DNA from 2 places in the Paenibacillus sp. NPDC058898 genome. Region 2 is predicted to be linked to the other one. Evidence: a T-box and tRNA genes for the amino acid it is inferred to sense, from the RefSeq annotation. Region 2 holds a T-box; the other holds one or more tRNA genes.
What was found. A T-box is a leader RNA that pairs with one kind of tRNA and senses whether it is charged. The one in region 2 lies ahead of ACOZB4_RS26815 (valine--tRNA ligase), so its partner is inferred to be a tRNA-Val.
Positions count from the first base shown of each region.

Region 1: it encodes a tRNA-Val, which carries the amino acid that the T-box ahead of ACOZB4_RS26815 (valine--tRNA ligase) is inferred to sense. The anticodon was not compared.

Region 1 is NZ_JBMOSM010000004.1:369,692-385,978, reverse strand. Features, by position in the region: gene ACOZB4_RS13740 (hypothetical protein) at 31-468, shown strand; gene gndA (NADP-dependent phosphogluconate dehydrogenase) at 562-1,971, opposite strand; gene ACOZB4_RS13730 (hypothetical protein) at 2,164-2,760, opposite strand; gene ACOZB4_RS13725 (YktB family protein) at 3,025-3,648, shown strand; gene ACOZB4_RS13720 (aminotransferase class I/II-fold pyridoxal phosphate-dependent enzyme) at 4,023-5,498, shown strand; gene ACOZB4_RS13715 (DUF1292 domain-containing protein) at 5,565-5,888, opposite strand; gene ACOZB4_RS13710 (copper amine oxidase) at 5,983-6,537, opposite strand; gene ACOZB4_RS13705 (MBL fold metallo-hydrolase) at 6,788-7,525, shown strand; gene ACOZB4_RS13700 (DUF3892 domain-containing protein) at 7,588-7,821, shown strand; gene ACOZB4_RS13695 (GNAT family N-acetyltransferase) at 7,911-8,354, opposite strand; gene ACOZB4_RS13690 (hypothetical protein) at 8,695-8,958, opposite strand; tRNA gene ACOZB4_RS13685 (tRNA-Val) at 9,094-9,166, shown strand; gene ACOZB4_RS13680 (hypothetical protein) at 9,266-9,472, opposite strand; gene ACOZB4_RS13675 (cyclic lactone autoinducer peptide) at 9,724-9,864, opposite strand; gene ACOZB4_RS13670 (accessory gene regulator ArgB-like protein) at 9,842-10,387, opposite strand; gene ACOZB4_RS13665 (hypothetical protein) at 10,394-11,005, opposite strand; gene ACOZB4_RS13660 (hypothetical protein) at 11,666-13,297, opposite strand; gene ACOZB4_RS13655 (ABC transporter ATP-binding protein) at 13,299-14,084, opposite strand; gene ACOZB4_RS13650 (GNAT family N-acetyltransferase) at 14,130-14,690, opposite strand; gene ACOZB4_RS13645 (TetR family transcriptional regulator) at 14,713-15,339, opposite strand; gene ACOZB4_RS13640 (L,D-transpeptidase) at 15,685-16,188, shown strand.
Region 2 is NZ_JBMOSM010000013.1:27,177-43,463, reverse strand. Features, by position in the region: gene ACOZB4_RS26870 (non-ribosomal peptide synthetase module) at 1-497, shown strand, start outside; gene speD (adenosylmethionine decarboxylase) at 787-1,185, shown strand; gene hemA (glutamyl-tRNA reductase) at 1,523-2,929, shown strand; gene ccsA (cytochrome c biogenesis protein CcsA) at 2,949-3,779, shown strand; gene ACOZB4_RS26850 (precorrin-2 dehydrogenase/sirohydrochlorin ferrochelatase family protein) at 3,786-4,445, shown strand; gene hemC (hydroxymethylbilane synthase) at 4,449-5,405, shown strand; gene cobA (uroporphyrinogen-III C-methyltransferase) at 5,410-6,966, shown strand; gene hemB (porphobilinogen synthase) at 7,022-8,023, shown strand; gene hemL (glutamate-1-semialdehyde 2,1-aminomutase) at 8,057-9,352, shown strand; gene ACOZB4_RS26825 (RluA family pseudouridine synthase) at 9,349-10,257, shown strand; gene ACOZB4_RS26820 (LysM peptidoglycan-binding domain-containing protein) at 10,421-11,767, shown strand; T-box leader at 11,958-12,258, shown strand; gene ACOZB4_RS26815 (valine--tRNA ligase) at 12,371-15,040, shown strand; gene ACOZB4_RS26810 (bifunctional folylpolyglutamate synthase/dihydrofolate synthase) at 15,075-16,287, shown strand, end outside.

The DNA of each region.
Region 1 (16,287 bases), on a different contig from region 2:
CAAGATTAGAAGAAAGGAGTGAAATCCATTATGTCTTTTCGTCCAACTGGCCTCTCTTCCGCTGCCAAGCGCATCCGCAAGATCCTTGACCCATCCTACCCGCTATGCCGCGAAGATGTGATCTGGGTGCTTCATTTTGTCCAAAAAAAAGTGGCTCTGAAGGATCCTGCACTGCTGGATCTTTCAAAGCCACGTTTGCTGCAAAATTACAACAGTTATTGCGAAGCCGCGCTTCTCTTGCTCGGAAGCGGAAACCACATCCATACGAAGAACCACGACATCCGCACTTGTCTTTTAGAAGCCATGCACGGACTCCCTGAGCTGGCGGAGGCGCACTCCCCTTCTCAAGCCCGCACGGTTGAATCTCCGGCTTCTCCTCCGACGAACGGAATTCATCCTACCTCTGAGAGAGAAATTGACCCATCCAGCGAGGATGGTATTCATTCTCCCGTAAAAGAGCTGGATTAATTCATCCAGAGAGGATGGGATTCATACTGCCATAAAAGCAGAATTAATCCATCCAGGGAGGATGGTATTCATGCTGCCATAAATAGAGCAGAATTAATCCATCCAGTTATAGTGGAAGGTTCCTTCTTTGTCCACACGTTTAAACGTGTGAGCTCCAAAGTAGTCACGCTGAGCCTGCAGCAGGTTCGCTGGCAGGTTTGCGGTGCGATAGCTATCGTAGTATGCAAGCGCGCTGGAGAACCCAGGAACCGGGATGCCCAAGGATACTGCGGAAGCAACAACCTTACGCCATGCATCTTGATAGGATTCAATAATATTGGTAAAGAACGGATCCAGCAGCAGGTTCTTCAGCTCAGGATTGTTCTCATATGCATCCGTGATGTTCTGCAAGAAACGGGAACGGATAATGCAGCCGCCGCGCCAAATTTTAGCGAGGTTGCCGTATTGCAGGTTCCAGCCGTACTCATCGGATGCCACGCGAAGCTGTGCAAAGCCTTGAGCGTAGGATACGATTTTGCTTGCAAACAGCGCTTTGCGCACATTTTCAATGAACTCGGCTTTGTCGCCGTCAAATGCAGCTGCTTTTGGACCATTCAGGATTTTGCTTGCTGCCACACGCTCTTCTTTCATCGCGGACAGGAAACGGGAGAATACGGATTCGGTGATCATGGACAGCGGCACACCCAGATCCAGGGAGCTTTGGCTTGTCCATTTACCTGTTCCTTTTTGACCCGCCGTATCCAGAATCACGTCCACCATCGGCTTGCCGGTTTCTTCGTCATATTTGGAGAAAATGTCAGCCGTAATCTCGATCAGGTAACTATCGAGTTCACCTTGGTTCCACTCTGTGAAGATTCCGTGCAGATCCTTCGCATCAAGGCCAAGTACGTCCTTCAGCAATTGGTAAGCTTCGCAAATAAGCTGCATATCGCCATACTCAATACCGTTGTGAACCATTTTTACATAATGGCCAGCACCGTCTGGTCCGATATATGTACAGCAAGGCTCTTCGTTAACTTTAGCGGAAATGGCTGTCAAAATAGGCTCAACCAGCTTGTAGGCACTTTCTTGTCCGCCAGGCATGATCGATGGGCCTTTCAATGCGCCTTCTTCGCCGCCGGAAACCCCAGCACCGATAAAGTTAAAGCCTTTTTCAGCCAGTTCTTTGCTGCGGCGCTGTGTATCAGGGAAATATGCGTTACCGCCATCAATGATGATATCGCCTTTGTCCAAATGTGGAATCAGCTGTTCAATCGTAGCATCGGTAGCTTGTCCCGCTTGTACCATGATCAGGATTTTACGAGGTGTCTCAAGGGAATCCACGAATTCTTCGATCGAGAATGTCCCCTTCACTTGCTTGCCTTCGGCTTCCTTCAGCATGTCTTCCGTTTTTTGCGGAGAGCGGTTATATACAGAAACGGTGAAGCCTTTGCTTTCGATGTTCAGGGCCAGGTTTTTTCCCATTACAGCAAGGCCAATCACACCGATTTGTTGTTTTGACATCTGGTTCTCCATCCTTTGCTCCAATATATTTTTAAACAACCCATCCCTATCCGAGATGATTTGCAATAATCTTATATTAACGTTTTTCATTTGACAAGTGAACCCCTGTCACAAAATCAGAACACGCGCGAAAACACCCCTTCTGTTTCGGAGTGTTGTTCGTGCTTTAAACTTGTATCCGGATAGAAGTAGTTACCACTCCAGCCTCATCAGCTCCAAGGAAAGCTCACGGAGTCTTTGCTTGCAAGCCAAAATTTTGTCTTCGTTCCCCTCTTGCAGTGCCGCATGGAGCTTCTCAAGCTCATCGTCGGTTTCCAGTCTGGACAGCAGCAATCGCTGTTCCCCTACATCCGATTCAAACAACCGCAGCATTTCCTGCTCCGTCATCGGCGTCCCCTTCTGAAACAGCACCCGCTGCCGGTAACCGGATATTTCCACAAGCCTTATGACCTCACCGAACAAAATATTCTCGATCAATATTTGCCGGTCCTTGAAACGTTTCACGACAGCATGACCACGGGTATTTTCGATCAATTTCTCCATCCATTCCGCGAGTTTGGGATCACGGATCATATAATCGCCTACTAGTTTAAAACCGCTTCCTGTTCGTTGAAACCGCAGCTTTACCAGCTTGCGACCTGTTCGGATTGAAATGACAAACTGCGTATCATTCTCGCTCCAATAAAGCGAATATCCTTCCTGGATCAATTCCTTGATTAGGTCCTGGATATGCCGGCGATCAAACCGGAGCTCCAGGTTGCAATACTCCACTTCCTCGCTCTTATTCACGGCACTCCCTCCTCCGGTTTACTACCGATCATTAAACGGCGGTGAAGCTTTCCCCCATGGCTGCTTTTGATGTTGTCTTATCTATATCTTATACTCCATCTTATGTAACGGTAACTTGGTTTATTGACTATTTTTAGCCCACATGAACATACGGTGAAGCTTTTCTGGGTAATGCGTGATGTCCATTCGCCTTATGGTATAATAAGTTATCCAAAAACCGAGTTTAGTAACGATATCATCTACAACAGGGAGGCCATCACATCCATGACGGTTACCGGATTTACAGATCAAGATTTCGACGTATTCTCCGTTTCCGGGCTTGAAGCCCGTATGGAGGTTCTCATTGAACGGGTAAGACCCAAGCTGGAGGCGCTAGGGGCTGAGCTCGCCCCCTATGTATCCGTCTTGGCTGGGGAAGAGATGTTTGTGCATGTCGCCAAGCATGCAAGACGCACTGTCAATCCTCCCATTGACACTTGGGTCGCTTGGGCTGCCAGCAAACGCGGGTACAAAGCACTGCCTCATTTTGAGGTAGGCATGTTCGGAACCCATCTGTTTGTCATCTTCGCGATTATTTACGAAAGTCCCAATAAGACCGTGTTTGCCAGCAACCTGGGAGCCAAGCTGAAGAAAACAGCAAAGGCGCTGCCCAAAAATTTCTACTGGTCCATGGATCACATGAACCCGTCCGGCACCCCTCATCAGGATATGAGCGAGGAGGATTTCACGCGTCTGATTGAGAAGCTGAAGCAGGTGAAAAAGGCTGAAGTCATGTGCGGACTGCGCATCCCGCGCGAGGAAGCCGTCAAGCTTGAAGGGGACGAGCTGGTGCAAAAGGTGCAGGAGACGTTTGAGTCGCTGCTGCCGCTTTATAAAATGGCGTTTTAATGAGCAAGATATGTTGATGAAAAGGGCTGCTGGTGCAGCTCTTTTTTTAAGATTATAGAATTTATAAATTTTCAGCGAAGCTGAACAATTCTATAATCGCAAGAAAAACTTCCTTTAACCGCGGTCTGTCTTCTGAGAAAGTACGTCGATAGACGTTTTTCTTATGGATGATATTTTAATGAAGGAACGATGAAGATCTTGTTGCTCCTCCTTAATATGTCTAAAGTTTGAAGCGTTGCTGGACAAAGCAAAAAAAAGCCGTTCATTCTCCTTGCATTCCCCCCCTATTTTGCTATACTCAATTTTGTTTATATAAAAACAGAAATCAACAAATCATAAGAAAATAAACATAGGGAAAGGTTGTGACAACGTCCATGGACCACAGTCGTACACCGCTCTTCACCGCACTTAAAAAACATGCGGCCAAAAACCCCGTGCAATTTCACATTCCGGGACATAAGAAGGGCCTCGGCACCGATGCCGAATTCAGGGAATTTATAGGGGATAACGCCTTTTCTATAGATTTGATCAATATTGCGCCGCTGGATGATTTACATCAACCTACAGGCGTCATCGAGGAAGCCCAAAAGCTGGCCGCCGATGCATTCGGTGCCGATCACACCTACTTCAGTGTCCAAGGAACAAGTGGAGCGATCATGACTATGATCATGTCGGTATGTTCGCCTGGCGATAAAATCATTGTACCGCGCAATGTCCATAAATCCGTGCTTTCCGCCATCATTTTTACCGGGGCCAAGCCTGTATTCGTATCGCCTGCCCAGGATGCCAATGTGGGCATCGATCACGGCATCACCATCAGCTCGGTCCGGAAAGCATTAAAACGTCACCCTGACGCCAAAGCCGTATTGGTCATTAACCCGACATACTTCGGCGTAAGCGCCAATCTGAAAGAAATCGTGGATTTGGCTCATAGCTACAACGTACCCGTTCTCGTGGATGAGGCGCACGGCGTATTGATCCATTTTCATGAAGATCTTCCGATGTCGGCAATGGAAGCCGGGGCCGATATGGCTGCGACCAGCGTGCACAAACTCGGCGGCTCGATGACGCAGAGCTCCGTACTGAACGTGAATACCAAGAACGGATACATCAATCCTTATCGCGTACAGACGATCATCAGCATGCTGACCACAACCTCCACCTCCTACATCCTGCTGGCATCGCTTGATACTTCACGCCGCAGTCTGGCGCTGCATGGACGAGAAATGGCAGCAAGGACGATTGAATTGGCGCAATATGCACGTCAGGAAGTCAATAAAATCGAAGGTTTGTACAGCTTCGGTGAAGAAATATTAGGCGGAGAAGCAACATACTCCTATGATCCGACCAAATTGACGATCCATGTACGCCATCTCGGCATTACAGGATATGAAACCGAGAACTGGCTGCGGGATCACTACAATATTGAAGTTGAGCTCAGTGATATGTACAATATTCTGTGCCTCATTACACCGGGAGACAATCAGGAGGCCATCGATATTTTGCTAACAGCGCTCCGCGAGCTTTCGAATCAGTACATGCATGTGAATGAGATTAACGAGTTGGTTGTGAAAACACCAGAAATTCCGCAGTTGTCGCTTATCCCTCGCGATGCGTTTTACGGGGATACAGAGGTTGTACCTTTCAAGGAATCGGCAGGACGCATTATTGCCGAATTCATCTATGTCTACCCGCCAGGCATTCCGATTCTGCTTCCGGGCGAAGTGATTTCCCAGGAAAACATCGATTACATTATCGATCATGTCGAGGTAGGCCTTCCGGTGAAAGGTCCTGAGGACCGCAGTATCCAAAATGTTAAAGTCATCGTGGAAACGGATCCTATATTCTAAAATGGCAGCTGTAAATACAATAAACCCGGTGCGAGAGGTTCGCACCGGGTTTATTGCTTAGGAGTCTTATTCCTGGTTTGCAGCAGCGACCAGTTCGTTGTAAACCGCCTCTACTTCATTCCATTCTTCTTCGTCCTCAATATTGTAAAGAACCATTTCCTCGTTCTCTTCTTCCATACGTAGAATGACGCCGTCCGCTTCCGGATTTTCGCGTTCAAGCAAAAGCGCGTAGAGTTTCTCGCCGACATCAAATGTCTCCACAAGAACCATCTCTACTTCTTTTCCTTCTTCATCCGTCAATGTCAGCACAAACTCTTCATGTTCGTGGTCGTGGTCATGGTCATGACCGCAGCCGCAAGCATCTCCGTGTTCATGTTTGTGTTCACTCATTGAAAAAACCTCACTTCGGTTAAATTATCATACTTTCGTATCGTATCACGGATAGCTTCTCCAGGTCAATTTCTGCCAATCGCCTTAGGGCCCATCAATTTAGGGCAGTAATCACTTTTTCCGCAACTTTCACAAAACCGTCATCCGGTTTGACTTTTACATAAAAGCCTACCGAGTATTTTCCCGCTGTTTTAAAATCGTACGTGAAATCATAGGTTCGGAACCAGAAGTTATCCTTGCGATCCTTCACTTCCTGGGACTGAATATCCTTGATATTGCCCGAAGGATCCTCAATCGCTACTTTCACTGAGTGTATATCGTTGTTTAAGCTGTCCACCTGGCTAAAAACATTGAATTTCAGCTTACCCTTGTTCACGTTGCCGAATACAGTATCTCCTTTAAACAGAAAAATATGCACGTTCGGCTTGATGACTTGAACTTGTCCATTCGCGGGATTCCAATCCACAGCCCCGTCGAATTCCCGAACCGGAACATAGGTTTTGCCATCAATTAAATATCCACCATCCTTCAATTCATGACCGTTTAGCCAGACACGGACTCGCTCATTGACGGAATCTGCAAACAAAAGGGTGCTGCCACCCATTAAAGAGAGCACTAACATACATGCCATCACTTTTTTCCACTTCATATATTCATTTCCCTCCATTGGCTCATCTTGTTGTTATATGTGTATACTACATGTCAAAAAACAAGTTGCGGACAATTTTGCACTTTGTGGTAAAATTTTTTCCTCATGCAGTAAGGTCTGTGCCTATCAAGAATTATACTGCATTTCAGGGCCGATTCGATCATATAATCCGTGTAAATCAACGTGGAATTCGTTAAAATATACATTAGCATACTGGACTACATATCATATCATCAGGAGGTTTCATCCATTGACACTGAAATTACAAATGCTTGGCACCGGCAGTGCGTTTGCCAAGAACTACTATAACAATAACGCACTGGTACATGACGGGAATTTCACACTTATGATCGACTGCGGCATCACCGCTCCAATGGCACTACATCAGCTGAATAAGACATTTAACGATATCGATGCCGTGCTTATCACACACATTCATGCCGACCATGTGGGCGGACTCGAAGAGCTTGCCTTTATGATGAAAATGAAATACAACCGCAAACTCCCGCTTTACATTGCTGAATCGCTGGTGGAACCAATATGGGAACATTCACTCAAAGGCGGATTATATCAACAGGGACATATCTCCTCCCTGCATGATGTATTTGACGTACACCCTCTGAAACCGGGAGTGAAGGCCCATATTTCATCAGGCATCTCGGTAGAGCTGATTCATACGCAGCATATTCCCGGCAAGGACAGCTATTCGCTTTATCTGAATGATCGGATATTTTACAGTGCTGACATGGTATTCGATCCGATCCTGCTCAACCAACTGGTGAATGAGCGGGATTGTGAAGTGATTCTGCATGAATGTCAGCTGCAAGGCCCCGGCGAGGTTCATACGACACTGGATGAGCTGCTCAGCCTTCCTGAAGAAATTCAGGAACGCACCTATCTCATGCATTACAGTGATGAGGTCGAAGCTTTCATTGGCAAGACCGGAATCATGGAATTTGTGGAGCAGCAGCGGGTATACGAATTGTAGTTCAATATAGATGAATAGTTTATGAGGGTTCCCGGGAACACTAATTCCGGGAGGCGATCTATATGGATAATAAACAACAAGAAGTCGTAGGCGTCCGTAAAAATGGCGACGGCGACATCATCGAATTGAAGCTGGATAACGGTAGTGTCGTGGACTACAAGACTGCACAACAGATGGCCAAGAATAAAGAAATCAAAAACGTGAACGTATTCCGTGGACGTGACGGAGATGAACATCTTCGTTCCAATGCGGATGGCGATCCCAGCAACAACCTGGATAATATGCCAAGCTTTTAATTCATGCCTAAAAAGACCTCGAGTCGATACTCGAGGTCTTTCCTTTTAGAACGATGGGATCATCAGCCACCTTATAGTTAAGAAGATGCCTACAGTTCCTTTTTCATACGAACATGGGGAATGCCAGCATCATCAAACGGCTCGTCCGAAATCGTCTCATACCCCAGCTTGCGATAAAACGCCTCCGCCTGCACCTGGGCATCCAGCACGGAATACTGCAGTTTCAATTCACGCGCCTGCGCTTCCAATGCCATCATCAGCACACGCCCTATCCCTTTGGATCGGAATGGCTTACGTACCGCAATGCGCTGCATTTTGGCGGAGTCCTTATTGTAATAGGTGATACGTCCAGTTGCCGCATACTGTCCCTCCGACTTGATCAGGACATGATGTGCATCGGAGTCCAGACGATCGTAATCATCAATCTCCAGGTCAATCGGAACCTTCTGTTCAAGCACAAAAACATCCTTCCGAATATCCAGCGCTTGCTGCAACTGCTCTTCGGTTGATACATTTATGATTTCTGCTGCCAATTTCAACACCTCTTTATGTAGAATCAATTCCTTGTAATATCGCAGATCGAGCTATTATACAAAATAATCATTTTCCTGTATAGTATAAGCTAACGTTTTTTTGAAAGGAGCATTGCCTTTATGGGCATGGGAACCACGATATTTTGGGCTGTTATCATCTCAGCCATCATCATCTACCCTATCTTTTGGGCGATTAAAAAAGGTTATTCCCGGAAATGGGATGAGGAATAGCATCGGCCGTTTTACAGCAAATCGCCAGCTTGCCTGCCGGCGGTTTGCTCTGCTCGCAAAAGGTAAGGATATTGGTATGACCGATTTGTTATAGACGTTGCTGCACCCATTACGGATGGAGATCGCGTAAGGTATCCACCGAATTCATCGGGGATACCGGCTCCAGTGCTCCGCTTCCCTGCTTGGAATATACGTCCTGATCTATCGAACGTCCGTAAACATCAAGCATTACAGGCGCCGCAGGCCCATGTAGCGGCTCCAACTGCACCGACGTTCTCTCCGAGATACTGCAACCGCTCCCTAGTACAGATACCCCCAGCAACGAGAGCACCAGACTGGCTCGATTAAAATGATGGGATTTCCCACCTGCCATGCCATTCACACTCCTCCATTGGCATAATCATGCTGTATTTAGTCTGAACCGGAATGTGATTTTTTATAACGAGAAAACCATTGACAGCCACACTGTCTGCTGGTAATATATGAATTACCTTTTTAAATATTTCATGATCTGTTAGCTCAGCTGGGAGAGCACTATCTTGACAGGGTAGGGGTCAGTGGTTCGAGCCCACTACAGATCATAATCGAAAACCCTTGATGCTATTGGCGTCAGGGGTTTTTCATTTTCTAAACCTATTGTCTATTTGGGTTGACCGAGATTCTCAGCCATATTCGTTCCGTCAGGAAGCATGCGTTCCCCTTCCTTTCCCGGGTCTCCAGGACAGAATATTATGTTCATTAAACACCCGAGGTTTTCCAGTCTCCAGACACGTTGCCCGTATCCGATGATCCCGAATACTGTGTATCTGTATTTTCCGTTGGGTGATATTCCCTTTCCTGTCTTCATATATGATTTCTATGGTTTGCTCCAGGTAATTCTTAAACATCATGCCACCACCTCTAACCAGAACGTTTGTTTGTATTATATGCGAACATTCGTTCTTTTAGCAATGTCAATTTTACCCTGACTGCACTTGATTAAAGGAGGACGCAGCAATTTATAAATCCTGGTCATGATGACTACAGTTTAATTTGCATGATCATGCTTTGTTGATGTTGATAGTAAAAGAAAAATCCGGCACCTAGTAGGTACCGGAATTCAATAAACAGAATAATAATGGATTCATATTTAGAAAGGTTATTTCAAGAGCTCTTCGGGTGTATCACCACTATACACAAAAACAGGACTTGCAGTATTAACAAAGAATACAGCTACCACTGTAAGAGCAGATGCGATAAATGAAAATAAGCCATGCTTAGATTTGTTGATTACCGACACTTGGCTCACCTCCCTTCAAATGAATTAGGCTCAGTGCCTGGATAAAGAATACTATGGATAATGTTGGTGATTGAATGAGAAAGTTCACCCCAACAATAATACAGCTAATTAGACGAAGTTTAGGATAATGTTTTCTTGGTATTCTTGATTGCTTGGCAATCTTACTAGGGGCAAATAAAACGACTAACAAAAAACTTAGGATGTTCAAAATTTGTGTAGGCAGTTCGCCTAAATCAACAAAAGACACTGCAGTAAACAAAGCAGTAGTAATAACAATACAACCAGCGCCAGTCTTAACGTGGATTCCTCCAGAGAACTGTCTTAGCAGTGCAAAACCGATCAAACCTGTAATAGCCTGCTTCATATGTCCGGTATAAATGGATATTAATAAAGTAAATGTAACAATAAATAGTATATTTAATAGAATTGCGATCGCATGCTTTAAAACTCCAACAGATGAAGGGTGTTCAGGCACTTGTCGTTTAATGCCTTCCGATATCCAAAGGGCGGCTCTTTCAATCATTAATTGTCACTCCTTTGATTGGATCGCATAAAATAAGAAAATACCAAAAGTTATACCAAAAAAGAGAAGAAGAAGCCATAACCGATTAAGATAAAATAATATCGCCAATAAGATCAAAACGACTACGATGAGGGAGATTAGTAAGATGTGCTCAAATTTAATACGCAACTTTTCGAGATCATATGTAAAACCTATTGCAAACTTATAAATAATCCAAGAAATGAGTAAACCCGTCACTGACGATAATAGCTGAAGTACATAGCCATCTACTTCATTGTTGTGTGTAGCTTCGATTGAGCCATACAATGATAGCATGTAAAAGGCCTGAATTAGAGCATAAAACATATACCCCAGAATGGTACATATCGCCGACCAGATAACTGGGATCTTAATAATGGCAGAAAACAAGAAAACGAAGATCAGCACGGTAATGAGAGGGGCGAGAAAATCCAAGTGAAGCTCGTTGCGCATAACGAAACTTTGCAAATTGGCAAGGATCATGACAATCAACGCCTGCCATATGTACTCTGTTGTCTTAAATCTAAGCAATGTCATGATTAGTGAATAAATCGCCAGTGTTTCAAATGTTGAAAACACCATAAACCAGATAACTTCCATTCAAAGATTTCCTCCCTACACCATAAGAAATGGTTAAATGTGTGCTACGCCACTTCCCGATGTAACCTGATTACACTGATGGTTATAACGTCTATAAATAAACGATATACCGACAGACCCTCAGCTTCTATCGAGTCGTCCTAATGATGCATGTTCTTGAGGTCAATTCCGATGGCGCCTGCCACTTCTTATATGTCTGGAAACTGTGATGGAAAATGCAAAAACATTAAACGTCGTTTATAGCTCCGGCTTGGCTCAAAAATTCTAAAACAGAACAACTTAGAACTTCTTATACACCAAAACGAATTAAACCACTGAAATGTTCAATCCGTATACCAAACGAAAACCAAGCATTACTTATCAAGAATCCACGACCTTGTGAATATGACTAAGCCAGAATAAACTCAGATTCTACTATTTAACATCCTGACATCATCTAAGTTGATTATATAAGGCCCGGAAGGCATAACAACAGGTAATTAAATACATTAGTGGGGGAATCCATCATGGATTTATGAAGTGAAGAGTGAAATAGAGAGTTAATTTGCTATATCTCCATTATATACGAACCTACGTTCTTGTTCAACCACCTTTAAACGCAAGTATACAATGATCTGACAAAATAAAAGAAGAGGCATCCAATCGGATGCCTTCCCCAATTTACTTATACAGCTTGGTCCATGCCAAGCCATTCGCAACGAGCAGCGCGAGGATATAGGCCAACATACCATAAGGAATCGTGCTGCTTGCATAATGTAAACCACAGAGTCCACCAATAACAAAGAAGAACAACAATACCCACCAGCCGTCTTTCTGCTGCGCCATATTAAACGCTTGAGAGAACGGTGGATTGCGCAGAATTATCTTGGCTGATAAGGGAATCAACACCAAGCCGGTTAGGAGTATGATGAGAATATCCGGCATGATCCGAGTACCGAATACGATCAGAAACACGATCGCGTTCACAATGAACAGCGGCACGAACATTTTGACGGCAAGAGCCTTTAAAGCCCCTTTGTACAAAGGATTCATGCTTTGCATCGGGGCTGCGCCAAATAACCAGAAGGCCTTGGGCTTGCCGGAGAATTTCAGCATCATAACGACGGTGATAATCATGATGAGCATACTATGCAGTACATAGTACGACGATCCCTGGCTGATTTCCGCCAATGAGGAGTTACGGATCGTAGAGACAAAGAATAAATAAGGCAATAACACGGACAACCCAAGTGTAGGATACACCTTAAGCTTAAACTCTCTCTCGTTCTTCAGCATGCTGGCAGATAATCGGAAACAAGCCTGCTCCGTACGCGACCGGCATACCATTTTGGCCAAGAATCTGTCCAATCGCCCGCGCTCCCGCCCTTTCCCCGCTTCGCTGTGAGCCAGCTTCTCCAGATGCTGCTCGAACGAAGGAATATAACGGACATAGACGATCATAAACACAATCGGGACGAATACAGCCAGCATCGAGAGAACAGCCAGCCACCCGCTCCCCTCGCCAAACAACCACTCATACGGAGCCGCAAACCACACCGGCGGAAGCAGAATCTGCCACCAGGCCGGCTTAAATACCAAATGAAAATCAATCAGATCGAAGGAACGGATCACAAACTGATAGCCGATGGCCAGCGTGGCGGAAAGTCCAATCTGTACATAATTGATCAGATCCTTCAGTTTCTCTCCATCCCAATACTTGAGCAGCAACAGATAAACCAAGGAGGTGCTTACCAGAATGAGCATATTCATCAGTATTAACTCCAGGATATAGATCAGAAAGAACAGCACGCCATGCTTGATCAATCCCACGACCAGTGAGCCTGCTGAGAGCGCTCCGGTTAGCAGCAGCAAATAAATTCCTGCATGAATCGATCGCGCCAATCCGACCGTTCGACCGTCGATCGGCTTCGTCATCAAAATGCTGCGGTCTCGCACATCCAGCAGCACGGATGAGAAATCTGAAATCATGGAGCTCATAATCAGGAACATTAGGATCGCAGACAGGATGCTCATCGGCATTAAATATTCCGGATCGCTCCAGAACACAAACGGCGTCAGGACAAGCCCGATTAAGCCATACAGCCAGAGGGAGCTGACAAACAGGTTCTTGTCCTGCTCTTCTTTCTTCCGGTTGCTAGAAGATAATATGACGGGTGCGCGCCTCGAATCCATCAATAATTTGACATGGAGTATCCGGCGCAGCGTTTTATAGTCGACACCCAATCTCGAGATGATTCCCTGAAATCGATCCAGTATCTTCAACATCCGAAACGATGAATCCGATCCCGCCATATCAGCTTCCCTCCCGAACGATCGATACGAACCGTTCTGCAATACGGGCATGGTCATGGAACCCCGTCAGCTGATTAAACACTTCTTCCAGGGACCCCTCATGGGAATGCTGCTGCAATTCTTTGAACGTTCCGTCCGCCACTACCCGGCTGTCAGCGAGCAGAATGATCCGGCTGCTGATTTTCTCTACGACGTCCATGATATGTGAGGAATAAAAAATCGTCTTGCCCTGGGCAGACAGCTGGGCCAGTACTTCCTTGACTACCATCACGCTGTTCGCATCCAGCCCGCTTAAGGGCTCATCCAGGAACAATAGATCAGGATCATGCAGCAGGCTCGAGATCAGCAGCACCTTTTGCCGCATTCCTTTTGAAAACGTAGCGATCCGTGAGTGATATGCCTTTTCCATGTCAAAGCAATCCATTAATTGCTTCGCCTTATAATCCGCTGCATCATATGTAAGTCCGTACAACTCGCCTATAAAAGTCAAATACTCGGCTGCCGTTAACTGATCGTACAATTCCGCCACCTCAGGCACATATCCGATTCTCCGTTTATAATCGATATTCCCATCGGAAATATCCTGACCGAATATGCGCACTGTCCCCGTGTACCCCTCAACCAGCCCAAGCATAATCTTGACCGTCGTGCTCTTCCCCGCGCCGTTCGGACCGATATATCCAATCATCTCGCCGCGGCGTACTTCCAAGTCGATACCGTTCAGCACATAACGATTATCATATTTCATGCGCAGGTCTTGAATCAATAACACTTCATTTTCAGACATGATATAATTCTCCCATTCCCTCATTGTCTTCACATACCTACCTTATTATGGAAGGGAGGGAAAATCAACCTTTTGACGCATATACTCGCTCTGCAATATCCCCATGTGTACGATGTCATGCCAGACACCATTCCGGTACAAGCTCTGTCTGGAGCTGCCTTCCTGGACAAATCCGACTTTTTCATACAGTTTGATCGCGTTATGGTTGAAGGAAAATACCCGCAAGCTTACCCGGTGCAGATTCAGCTCCAAAAAAGCATAATCAAGCAAAAGCGTCATCGCTTCAAAGCCGTAACCCTTGCCCCAATAGGTCTTTTCGCCAATGTCGATGATACATTCCGCGTTCCGGTTCTTGGTATCGATATGAATCAATGACATGATGCCAATCGGTCTGCCGGTTTCCTTCAACTGGATCAGATAGCTCTTCGAGGAGGAAGAACCCAGGATCACCTGCTGAACGAAGTCCTTTGTCTCCTCCAGTTGAAAAGTATCCAGGTTGGGACTGGTGGATTGCATCACTTCTAGGTCATTGCGCCAGGAATGGTACAGCTCCGCGTCGTTTATCGTCATTTTTCGACAAGCAAGTCTAGCAGAATCAAATAGCATTCAAAAAACACCCTTTCCATCATCATGATTCTAGTTTTATAGGATTTAACATTGCATTAAGAGAATGTACGAAGGTTTCCAGCTGCTCCGGCACGCAAGTCACCATCGGTCCGAGTTGGAAGGTATCCAGCATCAGTCCGTTCAGAAACGAAATCATATAACGTGCTATGGCTTCCGGTTCCAATCGTGGCCGAAACTCCCCTTGCTCCTTACCCTTCCGAATGACCCGACCCATGGCCTCAACGGTCAGCTGATAACGTTCAGTTATATAGGGATACTCCTTCTTGGCATGAACATAAGAGGAAGACAGGAAAAATTCCGCCCTGGCCAATACAAGTGAATGCTGGATTAGCGAAATATCACCCTGCTGTTTCTGAACCCAGTCCCTCAACTGATTCCATATCGGATATTGCGGATCCGGTTCAAAAAAACCGAGCGTCTCTTGGTCGTCAAAACGCAGAACCTCTATAAACACATGCTCCACATTATCAAAATACGCATACACGGCTCCGCGGGACATGCCCGCTTCATCCATAATGTCCTGCATCACGGTGCGGGTGTAGCCCTTTCTGATAAAGACGCGCCTGGCTGCCGTCAATATTTCAAACTTCTTCTCCCGTTTATATTCCTCACTAACCCTTGGAGACATAAGTCATCCCCCTTTCCGCCCTTTAACATCAATTTCGATTCCATGAACTTCACCTCAATACAAACGACATAAGTGTCCTTTTTTAACTCATTTCATCATAAACGACATTAGTGTCGTTTTCAAGTGGTTGCTATAATGAACGCGAAAACCCTCTTGAAGAAATCTCTTCAGGAGGTCATTTGCGTACAGCCAAGCCACGATCCGATATTCGATAGAATGTCCCCTCCGCGCCATTATATCTCTCTTTGAAAACAACTTGTTCTATTTTTCGGCTTACGCACATTTCCGTCAACATTCGCGAATAGCTGCATATATATGGGGGAGAACGAAAAGAGGTGATCGGACATCATTAAGGGCATCAGCCGCATACTGATCTTCACCTTACTGCTGGTTTTCTTTTTCCCCGCCGTATCCCAAGGCGCTTCCGGACAGAAGCTGGACAGTAAGTACACCAAGTACGCACAGTTTATCGTCATTGATAAATCCACCAACAAACTGACGTATTATGAAAAAGGTAAGGTCATAAAAACATTTCCCGTCGCTACAGGCAAAAAACCCTCCTATACGCCGGAAGGCCTGTTCAGAATTCACGAAAAAGTGAAGAACAGACCTTACTACAAGGAAGGCATCAAGGGAGGAGACCCGCGCAATCCGCTTGGGGATCGCTGGCTCGGCATTAATGTGAAAGTGAACGGTAGAGTTAGCTACGCGTACGCCATACATGGAAACAACAACGCCAACTCGATCGGCAAGTACGTGTCGGCAGGTTGTATACGGATGCATAATAAAGACGTACGCTGGCTTTACGACAAGGTGAAAATGAGTACCCCCGTCCTCATCCAAAAATAAGAACGCAAAAAGCCAAACACATTTCATGTGTCTGGCTTTTTTAAATTGGACGTGTAGGAACCATACTCCGCTCCATTCCTCAAGTTCATTCCAATTCTT
Region 2 (16,287 bases):
GGGTTACTAACCGGGTAAAAGTCATGGATAGCGGAGAGCAGGAGTTCGTGCTCGAAGATGAAAGCGGGGAAGAAGTTCATTTGCCCTTTGAACGCAAGAATGGCTTGTACGTCTGTGAGCTGTCGTGCCGATTGGTTACTCCCCATCTGACAAATGCCGTACGCAAACTGTTTGCGGCTTTTAAGGGATCAGGTAAAGTGAATCGGATTTATCGCGGCTTTACGATGAGCTACGACTACCACGCGGGAACGGTGCACAGAATTACGCAAGTCACCGGGAACGACAGCATTGTCATTTATGAGTACAAGAATACGGCAGGAGAGCTGCAGCGACTCTTCAACAGCAATGAAGCAGAGAAAGAGATCGAATCCATCCAGCATCATATTAACGTGCTTCTGGACCAACGGATTGCAGCAGGGAATGATAATCTTATTACGAAGACCATAGATGAGCGGCTGCGACGGTTTAATCAACGCCTATTCGTGCTAGAGGCCTAAGGAGGCTGCCCTGTAACAGGGCGCCTTTTTTATTCACGGATCCATGACACCAAGTGGTTCATTCGCACATATATTGAGCTGTAAAATATTTATGGGTTATTTTCGAAAAAGGTGTTGCATTTAAGCGTCATAGATGTTATTTTTAATCTCGTTGAAAAGAATATAGGAACCAGGATTCACTCAGGACATGTAATGTTGCGAGAGATTATTCCCTCGGGAAGTGAATGACGTAGGTCCTAGCGGATGAAATTTTCAAACATTTTATTCCTAGGAAGGGGGAAACCGGAAGATGGAATACTCAACTTTCGGAAGACACGTTGCTGTTGATACTTGGGGAGTCGATTTTGAACTATTGAACAGTGCAGAATTTTTGCAAGCTCAGATGGTGGAAGCCGCTGAAGCATGTGGAGCAACGGTAATGTCCGTCCAATCCAAGCAATTTGAACCACAAGGTGCAACTGTGCTGGTGTTGCTGTCGGAAAGCCATCTCTCGATTCACACATACCCTGAGAGAGGTTTTGCTGCGATTGACTGTTATACCTGCGGGGAGACAGTAGATCCGCAACTGGCTATTGACTATCTGGTATCCGCTTTGAAACCTGAAAAATGCTATGCTAAGAAACTCGTGCGAGGACTCGGCGAAATGACCGTGGAAACGCCTGAGATGAACCAGGCTGAACTCGTTTAATCCAGCCTTCTAAAAAAATGCCTATACTGATAACCATGGAGGTTTCCATGGTTATTTATTTTGGGGATTGAGAAGTACGGTCGATTTCCAGTCCGTCGTTCTCTGAAAAGAGATTTCGTAGAAAATAACACGTATATCTAAGGTGTTCTATATCCACAATAGTAAGGTACGATCTACAGTAGAAATCTTCATGAATGGAATGAAGAAGTATGGGGATTTCATAAACATTTCATAAAATAGACAAGGGTGCTCAATATACTGTGATATAATGAACAGGGTCAAGACAGTCCGTTGTGAACGGCAAAACTACTCGGAGAAATAGGCAGGTGAACATGCAATGCACATCGTCGTTGTTGGGTTGAACTATCGCACGGCGCCCGTGGAAGTCAGAGAACGTTTTACATTCTCGGAAGAAGACATGCCGAAGGCGTTAGAGCAGCTAAATTCGACCAAGAGCGTATTGGAAGGCGTCATTGTCGCTACCTGCAACCGTACTGAGATTTATGTTGTGGTAGACCGCCTTCATATGTGCGGCTACTTTATCCGCAGTTTTATGGAACAGTGGTTCGGCATTAATCGTGAAGAATTTACACAGCACCTCTATATATATGAAGACGAACAAGCGATTTCCCATCTGTTTAAGGTTACTTGCGGCTTGGATTCCATGGTCATTGGAGAGACGCAGATCCTGGGACAGGTGCGCAATGCTTTTTTGACGTCGCAGCAGCAGAATGCCACCGGTACTTGGTTTAATATGTTGTTTAAGCAAGCTGTTACGCTCGGCAAGCGTGCTCATTCCGAGACATCGATCGGAGAGAGTGCTGTTTCTGTCAGCTATGCTGCGGTGGAACTGGGTAAACGGATTTTCGGTACGTTTAACGACAAAAAAGTAATGATTCTCGGCGCAGGCAAGATGAGCGAACTTACCGTGAAGCATCTTTATGCCAACGGTGCTGCGGAAGTAATTGTAGCCAACCGTACGCTTGGCCGTGCGGAGGAACTTGCACGCAAGTTCCAAGGGACGCCGTGCACCATAGCCGAAGCCAAGAATTTGCTGCATGAAGTCGATATTATTATTAGCTCTACGGGCTCGAATGAATATGTTCTGAATGCGGAGCGGGTTAAAGAGAGCATGAAGAAACGTCAGGCCCGCCCGTTGTTCATGATTGATATTGCTGTGCCACGGGATATCGATCCGGCGATTGGGGATCTTTCCAATGTGTTCTTGTACGATATTGATGATCTGGAAGGCATTGTAGAGACCAATATGGAAATGCGCCGGGTGGAAGCAGCGAAGATTGAAGTAATGATTCAAGAAGAGATGGATGCATTCCACACATGGCTGAAGACGCTCGGTGTCAGACCAGCGATTCGGGCCTTGCAGGAGAAGTCGAATACCATTCATGAAGAAACGATGGAAAGCTTGTTCAACAAGCTTCCAGAACTGGATGAACGCCAGCGAAAAGTCATCCGTCGTTTGACCAAGAGCATCGTTAACCAGATGATGCATGATCCCATTAACCGGATTAAGGAAATGACGGGCGGCAAGCAGGGCGGTGAAGCACTGGATTATTTTTCACAAATCTTTGCGCTGGAAAGCCTGATCCATGAGAATGAGCAGGAAGCCCGCAGCCGCAACAAGAAAGCAACTGCACCCGTTAAAGCTGAACGGACGAAGAATGCTGTAGATCAGCAGGCAGAAGAGAAACCGCTTAAGGTGTCTCTAGCCCCAGCCACCCTTTGAGGAGGGTGAGTACAAACCCATGCTGTTAAACTTAATTTATATCACCGGCATTTGTATCTATGCCCTGAGCCTTCTGTTTTATATCTCGGATTGCGTTTCACGCAATTCGGTGGCGAAGCGGATAGGCACAGGGCTTCTTGTTATTACTGCACTGTTACAATTCACCGGAATCAGCATCAGAGCGATGGAAGGCGGACATTTCCACTTCCCGGTGTTTACGCTGTTTGATTTCCTGTTCCTGCTGGCGTTCTGCATATCGATTACTTCGATTGCCCTGGCGTATTTGAAGCGGTCGGAATTTGCCGTCCTTTTAATGAACCTCGTCGGGTTTAGCGTCATGCTGGTCAATCGTTTATGGTTCACGGCGGGAGACAATGCATTGTATAGCTGGGAGACGGAACATCGTCTCTTGCTTATTCATATTGCCCTGGCGAGTGTCAGCTTCGCCGCTTTGACTGTCGGGGCTGTGTTTGCGGCGATTTATATGTTCCTTCACCGGAAACTGAAGCACAAGCAATGGAATGATACGATCCGCAGGCTGCCGAGTCTGGAGAAGCTTGATGTTTATTCTTATAAAGCGCTGATGGCTGGAACGATTATTCTGGTCATGTCGCTCATTTTGGCCGTCATGTCGGTGGCCATGGCTGGGCGATGGACCTTGTTCTTGGATATCAAAGTCCTGTCTACATTGACGGCTCTTGCGATGTATTTGGTTTATTTCATCAAACGTCGCCTGTGGAGAAGGTCAGGCAGGGAAGCAGCCATATGGGCCTTAATCGGGTATGGATTCATTATTTTGAATTTCTTTCTCAATACGTGGTCCGCTTTCCATAGTTGGTCAGGAGTGTGATGGCAGATGGCATATGATGATCATTATGTGCCCATCCTGCTGAATTGCAGGGGACGTCTATGCTTGATTGTCGGCGGCGGCAAGGTGGCGGAACGTAAAGCCGACACCCTGCTGAATGCCGGAGCAAGCGTACATATTGTAAGTCCCATACTACGAAGCGAGAAACTTCAACGTTTGGCCAATGAGAAGGCTCTTCGATGGACGAAGCGGAAGTATCAATCAGACGATCTGACAGGCGCGTTCATGGTTCATGCGGCAACGGACGACAGCATGCTGAACCTGAAGATAGCGGAGGACGCCGATCGTCTTGGCGTGTTGGTTAACGTAGCCAGCAACGGCGAGGCTGGGACGTTTATCAACCCGACGGTGCTGCGGCGAGGGAGGCTTACACTGGCTGTATCAACATCAGGAGCTGGGCCGATGGCCGCACGCGGTATACGCGACGATCTCGAAGAACAGTTCGGGCCTGAGTATGAGGATTATTTGGATTTTTTATATAGGATGCGTTCGATAATCAGGGAAGAGGTGGAGTCTGCTGATGCACGCAGACGGCTGCTGCACAAGGCATACCGCATGGATATGCTCGGAGAGATCCGCCGCGAAGGTTATGCGCCCTGGAGTGAGGATAAAATCAAGCAGTGGATTGCGAATAATCAGGAGGAATGAAAGATGCGCACAATCGTAGTTGGCAGTAGACAAAGTGCTCTGGCACTGACACAGACAGGACAGGTTATCGATGATTTAAAGCGTTTAGCCAAGGAGCATGGTCTGGACTATGACTTCACCGTCAAGAAAATCGTCACCAAGGGGGACCGCATACTGGATGTTACGCTTTCCAAGGTAGGCGGCAAAGGATTGTTTGTCAAAGAAATCGAGCAGGCAATGATCGACGGTGAGATTGATATGGCGGTTCATAGCATGAAGGACATGCCCTCTGTTCTGCCCGAAGGTTTGGTGTCCGGCGCGGTGCCGGCAAGAAAGGATCCTCGTGATTGCCTGATCTCCAAAGAAGGGGCAACGCTGGATGACCTTCCTACAGGTGCCAAAGTGGGGACAAGCAGTCTGCGCCGGTCCAGCCAGCTCAAGGCCTATCGGCCGGATCTGCAGATCGAATGGATTCGAGGGAATATCGATTCTCGCATTCGCAAAATGGAGGATGGTGAATTTCAGGCCATCATTCTGGCGACCGCAGGTCTTCAGCGCATGGGCTGGGAGGACCGGATCACATCGTACTTGCCGGTTGAAATTAGCCTGCCTGCCGTTGGCCAGGGCGCACTCGGGATTGAATGCCGCGAGAACGATGCTGAGCTGCTGCATTTGCTCTCACTTTATAATGATGATGTCACCGCTCGAACCGTTGCGGCTGAACGCAAGTTTCTGAGCGAGCTGAACGGAGGATGCCAGGTGCCTATCGGGGCTTACGCTGTCCTGAAGAATGTGGATGCCGAAGATTCCCGCGGAGCACAAAACGTTATACAATTAACAGGAATGGTTGGCTCTCCTGACGGCGAAATCGTATTGAAGGAAAGCGCCGAAGGAACCGATCCTGAATCGCTCGGAGTGGAAGTGGCTGCAAAGCTGAAAGCTAAAGGAGCGGAGAAGATACTGGCACAAGTTAGGGGTTGAGGGGATGGCAGGCAAGGTTTATCTCGTGGGAGCAGGACCGGGCGATGCACGCCTGATCACGATTAAAGGCAAGGAATGCATTGAGAAGGCAGATGTCGTGGTGTACGACCGATTAGCCAGCCCTCGGCTGCTGCGGTGGATGAAGCCCGGAGCGGAGAAGGTCTATGTAGGCAAGCTCCCCGATCGGCATACGATGAAGCAGGAGCAGATCAATCAGTTGCTGGTTGATTATGCTTTGGAAGGCAAGACGGTCGTCCGTTTAAAGGGCGGCGATCCAACCATCTTCGGTAGAGTAGGCGAAGAAGCGGAGCTGTTATACCGTAATGGCATCTTGTACGAGATTGTACCGGGGATCACCTCAGCGATCAGCGTTCCGGCTTATGCCGGGATTCCGGTGACGCATCGTGACCATGCTTCATCTTTATCCATCATTACCGGGCATGAAAGTCCCGAAAAGCTGGACCGGATGATTCAATGGGATAAGGTGACCAATGCAACGGGGACTTTGATTTTTATGATGGGTGTGGCCAAGATCGGCTATATCAGTCGTCAACTGATCAAACATGGCAGGCCGCCAGAAACCCCGGTGGCTCTTATTAGATGGGGAACCCGAGCGGAGCAAGATACGCTGACGGGGACGCTGGAGGACATCGAGGACAGAGTCAAGGCAGCGGATTTTCAGCCGCCTGCCGTCATCGTTGTTGGACAGGTGGTGCTTCAGCGGGAGCACCTGAAGTGGGCAGAACGGCTGCCTCTGTTCGGTAAACGAATTCTGGTCACGAGGGCCCGAAGCCAGGCCAGTGCATTGGTATCCCAAATCGAAGAGCTCGGCGGAGAGCCTTATGAATTTCCCGTCATCGACATCGTCATGCCTTCGAAGGACGAAGTGCTTGCTGGCGTTCAACAAGCACTGGACAAGCTGAGTACGTATGACTGGGTATTCTTCACCAGCGTGAACGGAGTCGAATTCTTTTTCCGCCACTTGAAGGAGAATGGGCGCGATATTCGTTCCCTAGCCTCTGCCCGCATCGTCGCGGTTGGTCCAGCAACAGCCCATGCTCTTGGTAATTACGGCATAGCCGCTGAAGTCATTAAGGAGCGGTACCAGGCGGAAGGCATTATCGATGCTTACGGTTCAGAGCTCAAGCCTGGTCAGCGTGTGCTGCTGCCTCGGGGCGATCTGGCACGCAAGTGGCTGCCAGAGAAGCTGACGGAAATGGGTCTGCTCGTGACGGAAGCCGTGGTCTATGAGAACGTGCTGTGTGGTGAGGACGATGATGAGCTGTTGAAGCTGCTTCAAGATGGCGGCATTCACGCCGTTACTTTTACCAGTTCCTCTACCGTTACCAATCTGCTGAAGGCGCTGAAGGGGATGGGCGTAGCAGATCCTGCCGAACTGTTAAAAGGATCGACGATTGCTTGCATCGGACCTTTGACCGCCCAGACGGCAGAGGAAGCCGGTCTGCACGTATCCCTCCTCGCCGAGGAAGCGACGATTGACAGTCTGGTGAAGGCCTTGTGCATTTGGAATGAGAACGATCCACGCCGCGTTGCGCCATAATATCCTTATCTTTTAAATACATGATCAAAAATTACATCATCAGGAGGTATACGTCATGAGTTTTCCAATCGTACGCCATCGTCGGCTGCGTCAAAATGCCGGCATTCGCAGCATGGTCCGTGAGACCGTGCTTCATACGGAGGATCTGGTTCAGCCAATCTTCGTTACCTATGGCAGTGGTGTGAAATCCGAAATTTCCTCGATGCCGGGGGTCTATCATTTTTCGCTCGATACCTTGAAAGAGGAAGTAGACGAAATCGTAAGTCTAGGCATTCCTGCTGTGCTCCTGTTCGGAATTCCTGAGACCAAAGACAGCGTAGGCACATCCGGTTTTGCGGATGACGGGATTGTCCAAGAGGCTACCCGTCTCATCAAGTCGTGGTATCCCGATCTCCTGGTGATTGCTGATACGTGCCTGTGCGAATTTACCGACCACGGCCACTGCGGTATGGTGCATACCTTTGAGCGTGACGGTCACACCTGCGGCGATGTATTAAACGACGAGTCACTGGAGCTGCTCGTTCGTACAGCGGTTTCCCAAGTGAAGGCGGGAGCCGATATTATTGCACCTTCCAATATGATGGACGGTTTTGTTCAAGCCATTCGTTCCGGACTTGATGAAGCCGGATTTTATAACGTGCCGATCATGTCTTACTCGGTTAAGTACGCTTCGGCCTTTTACGGACCTTTCCGTGAAGCTGCCGATTCTGCTCCGCAGTTCGGCGACCGTAAAACCTATCAGATGGATCCGGCCAATGTGAGAGAGGCGCTTCGCGAGGCGGAGACGGACGTGCTGGAAGGCGCCGATATGCTGATGGTGAAACCAGCTATGGCCTACCTTGACGTTGTCAGATTGCTGAGAGACCAGTTTGATCTGCCGATTGTCGCTTATAACGTAAGTGGGGAATATTCCATGATTAAGGCGGCTGCTCAGCAGGGATGGATCAGTGAGCAGGCGATTGTGATGGAGCTGCTGACGGGGATGAAGCGTGCCGGTGCGGACATTATCATCACGTATTTCTCGAAGGATGCAGCACGCTGGATGCGCAGCAAGTAACCAATAACGACTAAAGAGTTAGGAGTGCATAGTATGAGCCAAGATATGCGGAAAGAAGAATTATCGCGTTCTGCTTTTGAAGAAGCGAAGTTATACATTCCCGGCGGTGTCAACAGTCCGGTACGTGCGTTTAAATCTGTGGGACTAACGCCGATTTATATCGATCGCGGAGAAGGCAGCCGCGTATATGATATCGATGGCAACAGCTTTATCGATTACGTAGGTTCTTGGGGACCGCTGATTATGGGCCACGCGCACCCTGAGGTCGTTGAAGCGCTTCAGGAGACCGCTGCGAAGGGGACCAGCTTTGGTGCGCCAACCCTGTTGGAAACGAAGATGGCGAAGCTCGTCTGCGAGCGCGTGCCGTCGATGGAGGTTGTGCGAATGGTGAATTCCGGTACGGAAGCTACCATGAGCGCCATCCGGCTGGCGCGCGGTTATACCGGGCGCAGCAAAATCATCAAATTCGAAGGCTCTTATCACGGTCACGCCGATAGCCTTCTGATCAAGGCGGGATCGGGCATCGCAACGCTGGGTCTTCCCGATAGTCCCGGTGTCCCTGAGAGCGTGGCTTCCAACACCATTGCCGTTCCTTATAATGACTTGGAGTCGGTAGAGCTTGCCTTCAAGCGGTTCGGCGAAGAGATCGCCGCAGTCATTGTTGAGCCGGTGGCCGGCAACATGGGCGTGGTACCTCCACAGCCAGGGTTCCTGGAAGGACTCCGCAAGGTCACTTCCGATTATGGTACAGTGCTTATTTTCGACGAGGTCATGACCGGATTCCGCGTGGATCTAAACTGTGCGCAGGGACGTTATGGCGTTACGCCGGATTTGACATGTCTGGGCAAGGTGATCGGCGGCGGTCTGCCAGTCGGTGCTTATGGAGGCAAGCGTGAGCTGATGGATCAGATTGCTCCGGCAGGGCCGATCTATCAAGCAGGAACGCTAAGCGGAAATCCGCTCGCCATGGCGGCCGGCTACACGACTCTAAAACTGTTGACGCCTGCTATCTATGAACAGCTGGAGGAACGGGGAGCCCGCCTTCAGGCCGGATTTGAGCGAAACGCTAAGGAATTCGGGATCCCGCTTACGATCAACCGGATCGGGTCCATGGTATGTCCTTTCTTCACGAATACGCCGGTTGTCAATTTTGATACAGCCAAGACAAGTGATCTGGATCGTTTCCGTCAATATTTTGCAGCGATGGTAGAAGAGGGAGTAAGCGTACCTCCTTCCCAGTTCGAGGGCATGTTCATCTCGGGAGCGCATACGGTGGAAGATATCGATGCCACCATCGAAGCCAACTACAATGCCTTCAAGAGCCTATGAGTTACGGGGGCAATTGGAGCAAACGCGGCGAATGGCTGGAGATGACGCCGGGCAAGGCGCTGTTAGGTCAGCCGGATCGGAACGAGGCTGCTGCCAAGTGGCTTATGGAAACGGTCGGTATGCCCGAGAAGCTGTATCGCAAGCTTCATCATGAGCAAGGGATACAATGGGGAGGGGACCGGCTTCGGCTGGTCCTTTTTCCTTATCGGGATTACGGCATCGAACCGAGATGGCAGAAGCTAGATGTATTGTACGAGGACGATTTCTGCCTGGTCGTGAACAAACCGGCCGGCATGGCGGTCCATCCGGACAACGAGAGCACGGAGACGACGCTGAATCATGTGGTAGCTGCATATTACGAAGCCGAAGGCATTCATACGGCAGTCCGGCATATTCATCGGCTGGATAAGGACACAACAGGTCCCGTACTGTACGCCAAGAATGAATATGCGCAGCTAAAGCTTGACGAGGCCATGCGGGAGAAGAAGATCGTCCGGATTTATGCGGCTATCGTTCAGGGGAGGGTCTCGCAGGATCTGAAGAGAATCGATTTGCCGATAGGCAAAGACCGCTATCACGCAAGCCGCCGGCGAGTTTCATTAACCGGGCAGGCTGCGATCACGCATATTCTCTCATCTGAAGTGTATCCAAAAGCCAGCCTGCTGCAAATTCGTCTGGAAACCGGCCGTACGCATCAGATCCGGGTGCATCTAAGTCATATGGGACATCCGCTTCTGGGAGATTCCTTATACGGAGGACCCGAGACGTTCCCGCGCCAGGCGCTGCATGGCAAACGTCTGTTGTTTACTCATCCTCTCTCGGGCGAGAGTATCGAGGTGGAAGCGCCCTGGCCTCAGGATATGTTGGAGTTAAGAGAGCAAATCATAGAGTCAGCAGGCCGTTAAGAAAATTTGCAAAATCCTGAATGAACCGGTAACTTTCACGCACAATTCGCAAAAAAGTCATGCTCTCCTATTTTCGGCATATAGATAAATTGAGTGGCAAAACTTAGGCTCATGCCGTGATAACAGATCACGGATAGTATATGCCAAAAAGGAGGACATTCCCGTGTTTGACCAGTCCTACGGATTGCGGTTCGATATTTACGAGCGTATTAATTTAACGGAAGATTTGCCGGGAATCGATGAATTGGAAGAGGCGGAGTTGATCCCGCACATTCAGGTGATCAGTCAGCAGGACCAGGCCACGCTTCGGGGTCATCTGCTTCTTGCAGGCCTGTATAAAGGTGACACCGAAGCTGGAGAGACGGAGCCGCTCGAACACTGGATTCCGGTCGAAATCACGGTCCCGTTGAACCGGGTATCATCATTGGATGACATCGCGGTCGAGATCGAGAATTTTGACGTGGATTTGTTATCTAAGCGCAGCTTGAACATTACAGGGGTTCTGTCGCTCAAAGGAATTCAGGCGGCGGCTCCGGGAGCCCGTGACCAAGTATGGGCCAATGAGGAATTCACAGTGGTACATGCTCCTGAAGCGACAGATTATTCGAACGGGGAGCAGCAGTTCGCAGCCAACCCGTATGACCAGTTTCAAGACGGAGCCAACACTGATGCGAATTCGGCTTCACCTTCTTACTTCAACGAGGCTCAGCCCCAAGCCCAAGAGTCCGGGACGGATGCACGCACACAGCAGTATCTGGCATCCTGGGCGCAGTATGAGAACCAAACTCGGGATTCACAGGCCTCGGATAGCACCCTAAGCATCTCCGGTGCGACTGAAGCCCGGGATACGGTCGAATATGCCTTACATAGCGAGACGGAAGCTCAGGCAGCTGAGCCGTCGATTCCAAGTGTATGGCAATTCGAACGGGCTGCCTCCCAGCCGGAGCCGGTGCAGGAAGATTCAGCAGCCGGTTTCCCTGGTGTCACTGAGCGTAAGGGTGAAGAAGTTGAAGCCGTACCGGTGCTGGAATCACCGGAAACGGAGGAAACCCAGCCTGTTTTTGCTGAGGAAGCAGTACCTTTGGAGGATATGGATGATATAACGGAGGAGGTTTCCGTTAAAGTTGAAGAGGTTCCAACCAAACCGGAGTTAAAGGTGGCCTTCAACTCAAAGAACAGCAGCACAAACAGCACATCGGGTGTAGGCTTATCTTCATTGCTTCAATCGAGCAGAACGGTTCAGGATCAAGCCGCTCGGGACGAGGAAGAAGAGGCGGAGGAATTGGTTGATTCGGCTTCGGCCGAGGATGTGGAGTGGAAGAGTCTGTTCCTGGGTAACCGCCGCGAGGAAACGCCGTTCCGCAAGGTCCGGATGTGCATTGTACAGCGTGAGGAGACACTCGACGAGATTGCCGAGCGTTATCAACTGACGCCGCGGGAGCTTTTGTTATATAACCGCATGTCCGAGCAGAATGTGGAAGAAGGACAGGTATTATACATTCCCCAGTAATCGGTGGGGGGAGCAATTGCGTAAGAAAAAGCAGGTCAAGGTAGGACATCCTTGGCCTGCTTTTTCAATGTATAAGATTTATTGATTCGGCAGGTATGATGTCTAAATCGATCGGAAACACTCGAAATATTGACTATATGCAACAACCACGGTATATTTGAATAGAATATGTACAGGTATTTCATAAGCTAGAACAACGTTGAACGGGAAGAGTAGGAAGGTATGGCCTTCAGAGAGCGGAATTGCTATCAAGCGCTGTGAGATTCCGCAGGAACCAGCTTGCCGAAGTCACCCCGGAGTTGCGGACTTGAGATAGAGTAGGGATCGATTGCTACCCTGGTTAGAGTTCGTCGGCCGCAGCCGTTATCTGCGTAAAGTGTCGTGCTTGATCGTAAGCCTTTCATGTTCTTCATGGGAGGACACGGTTGATGAATTATTTATAAGCACGAAACAAAGGTGGTACCGCGAGAGAACAGTCTTTCGTCCTTTGAGGACGAAGGGCTTTTTTTGTTTCATGCCAAACATTGATATTCATGCCCACGCCCGGAGGCTAAAACATTTCGGGTTGGCAAAACTGATTAACAGTATCGGAGGTACGAAAATATGGATCAAAAACAAAACCAATCCCAGTTAGAAATGCCGACGACGTATGATCCGAAGGCAGCTGAACAAAAATGGTATCCGTACTGGAAGGAAGGCGGCTTCTTTGAAGCTGGCAAACGACCGGATGCGGAACCGTACACGATTGTTATTCCTCCACCAAACGTTACGGGAATGCTTCATATCGGCCATGCCCTTGACTTTACGCTGCAGGATATTCTGATTCGCGTAAAGCGGATGCAGGGTTATGATGCGCTGTGGCTGCCGGGCTCTGACCATGCGGGCATCGCTACGCAAACCAAGGTTGAGCAGAAGCTTCGCGAGGAAGGCGTTACCCGATACGATCTGGGACGTGAAAAATTCCTTGAGAAAGTGTGGGAATGGAAGGATCTATATGCGAATACAATCCGTGACCAATGGTCCAAGATCGGCCTGTCCCTCGATTACTCCAGAGAACGTTTCACGCTCGACGAGGGGTTGTCGGACGCGGTTCGGGAAGTATTCGTTAAGCTCTATGATAAAGGGCTCATATATCGCGGTAAACGCATCATCAACTGGGACCCGGCTGCCCGCACGGCTTTGTCCGATATTGAAGTGGAGTACAAAGAGGTCAACGGCCATTTGTATCACTTGCAATATCCTCTAAAAGACGGCAGCGGCTCCATTACCGTAGCAACCACCCGTCCGGAGACCATGCTTGGCGATACGGCGGTAGCCGTTCATCCGGAGGATGAACGCTATAAAGACATGATCGGCAAAACATTGGTCCTGCCGATTGTCGGCCGCGAGATTCCGGTTATTGCCGATGAGTACGTTGAGAAGGACTTCGGCAGCGGAGCGGTTAAAATTACGCCGGCGCATGATCCGAATGACTTCGAAATGGGTCAGAGACATGACCTGCCGCAAATTACCGTGATGGATGAATCCGGGACGATGAATGAGTTTGCCGGTAAGTACCAAGGTCTTGACCGGAGTGAATGCCGCAAGCAGATCGTAAACGACATGAAGGAATCGGGCGTATTGCTCCGCATCGAAGATCATGTCCATCAGGTTGGCCATAGCGAAAGATCCGGTGCGGTGGTTGAGCCTTATCTGTCGACGCAGTGGTTCGTTAAGATGCAGCCGCTTGCGGAAGCAGCTGTGGATGCGCAGAAATCCGGCAAGGGCGTTAACTTCGTGCCTGACCGCTTCGAGCGAGCCTACCTGCATTGGATGGAGAATGTACGCGATTGGTGCATTTCCCGTCAATTGTGGTGGGGCCACCGGATTCCGGCCTGGTATTCCGAATCGACGGGCGAAGTGGTTGTTGCCATGAATGAAGAGGAAGCGCGCGCGAAGCTTGGCAAGGATGATCTGAGACAGGATGAGGATGTGCTGGATACCTGGTTCAGCTCCGCATTGTGGCCGTTCACGACCATGGGCTGGCCGAATCTGGACAGCGAGGATTTCAAACGATATTATCCAACGAGCGTTCTCGTGACGGGTTATGATATTATTCCGTTCTGGGTATCGCGGATGATCTTCCAAGGGCTTGAATTTACGGATCAGATGCCGTTTAAAGATACGCTGATCCATGGTCTGGTCCGGGATAGCGAAGGCCGCAAGATGTCCAAGTCGCTCGGAAACGGTATCGACCCGCTTGAGGTTATTGAACAGTATGGCGCAGATGCCATGCGTTATATGATATCGACCGGCAGTACGCCGGGTCAGGATCTTCGTTTCCGCTGGGAACGCGTGGAACAAGCGCGTAACTTCGCGAACAAGATCTGGAATGCGTCACGTTTTGCGCTCATGAACCTGGAGGGCTTCACGGCGGCGGATATCGACATTTCCGGAGAGCTGGGAACGGCCGACAAGTGGATTTTGCATCGTTTGAACGAAACTTCCCGCGACATTACGCGTCTAATTGATGCCTACGAATTTGGCGAAACTGGTCGACTGCTCTACAATTTCATCTGGGATGATCTGTGTGACTGGTATATCGAGTTTGCCAAGCTGTCCCTGTATGGAGAGGATCAAGCGGCCAAGAAAAAGACGCAGTCGGTGCTTGCCTATGTGCTGGACCGCACGATGCGTTTGATCCACCCGTTCATGCCGTTCATCTCCGAAGAGATCTGGCAGCATTTGCCGCATGAAGGCGAGACGGTGATGTTGGCTTCATGGCCGACCTATGATGAGGCGTTTGAGAATACGGAAGCTGTTACCGAAATGAACCTGCTGATGGATGTCATCCGCGCTGTACGTAACATCCGGGCGGAAGTAAACGTACCAATGAGCAAAAAAGTGGAGCTGCAATTAAAGCCGGTAAGCGAGCAAATTGCCAGCATTATCGATCGCAATGCGGATTATATTTGCCGCTTCTGCAACACGTCGGAGTATCAGTCCTCCCTTGCGCTTGAGGCGCCGGATAAGGCGATGACCGCTGTGGTTACAGGTGTTGAAATGTATCTGCCGCTTGCCGGGTTGATCGATATCGCTCAGGAGATCACGCGTCTGGAGAAGGAAATTCAGCACTTGAATAGCGAAGTCGAGCGTGTGGAGAAGAAGCTGAACAATCCTGGTTTCGTATCGAAAGCACCGGAAAAGGTGATTGAAGAAGAACGGGCGAAGCTTGTGGATTACTCGGACAAACGCAGTAAAGTGATCGCACGCATCGAAGAATTGAGAGGCTGAGGGCAAGATGAACTTGGACCAGAAGGTGAGAACGATGGTTGATCATTCGGCAGCAGCAGTTGTAGCTCCGTTCCATACCTATGAGGAAGCGGTAGCTTGGATCAATGGGCTGATTCCGTTTGGAATCCGCCCTGGCATGGATAGAATTCAGCGATTGATGGAGCTGCTGGGCCATCCGGAACGGCGGTTGAAATTTATTCACGTGGCCGGAACGAATGGAAAAGGCTCCACATGCGCTTTTTTAACAAAGGTTTTGCTTCAAGGGGGATTCACGGTTGGCACCTACACTTCTCCCTATATTACGAAGTTTACCAATCGGTTTCAGTATAACGGCGAGGACATACCGGAAGAGACGCTGCTGGCGCTCGCGAATCGCTTAGAGCCGCTTGTAGCCGAAGTGGCGAGCTCCGGGCTTGGATCGCCCACGATGTTTGAGGTGTCCACCGCCCTTGCGATCCTGTATTATGCCGAGGTATCTTATCCGGATGTAGTGGTATGGGAGACGGGACTTGGCGGTCGCCTGGACGTGACCAATATCGTTCATCCCATCATTTCGGTGATCACGAATATCGGGATGGACCATACCGACGTTCTGGGTGACACCATTCAGGAGATCGCCACCGAGAAGGCTGGCATTATCAAGCCTGGAGTCCCTGTGGTGAGTACGGTAACTCAGCCTGAGGCTGTCGAAATTCTGAAACAAGCGGTAGAAAAAAACCGTACAAGTCTGTATCTCGTAGATGAACAATTCTCCTATGAGCGACTGCGCGGGGATGAAGAAAGCCAGACTTTCCGCTTTAAGGGCCCGTTCCGGGACATGGATCTGGACATCTCGATGCAAGGCGAGCACCAATGCGCCAATGCTGCGCTTGCCATGATGACGCTGGAAGTGCTTCGCCAGTACATGGCTTTTATCGTGGATGAAGAAGAATTACGTACAGGGTTTAAGGATACTTTCTGGGCGGGAAGACTGGAACAAGTACAGTCCTCCCCGCGGATTGTTCTCGATGGTGCGCATAACCCTGAAGGGGCTGAAACCTTGGCCAAAAGCTTGCCGCAGATCTATAAGTATCGGAAACTGAACTTAATGATGGGAATGCTGGCAAATAAGCATCATGAATCGTATTTGCAGCATATACTGCCAATAGTGGATACGCTTATCCTGACTGAACCGGATTTCCGGAAGAAACTGGACGCCAAGGCGCTTGGTGACATCGTAGAGCAGGTAAGGGAGAAATACGCCAAAC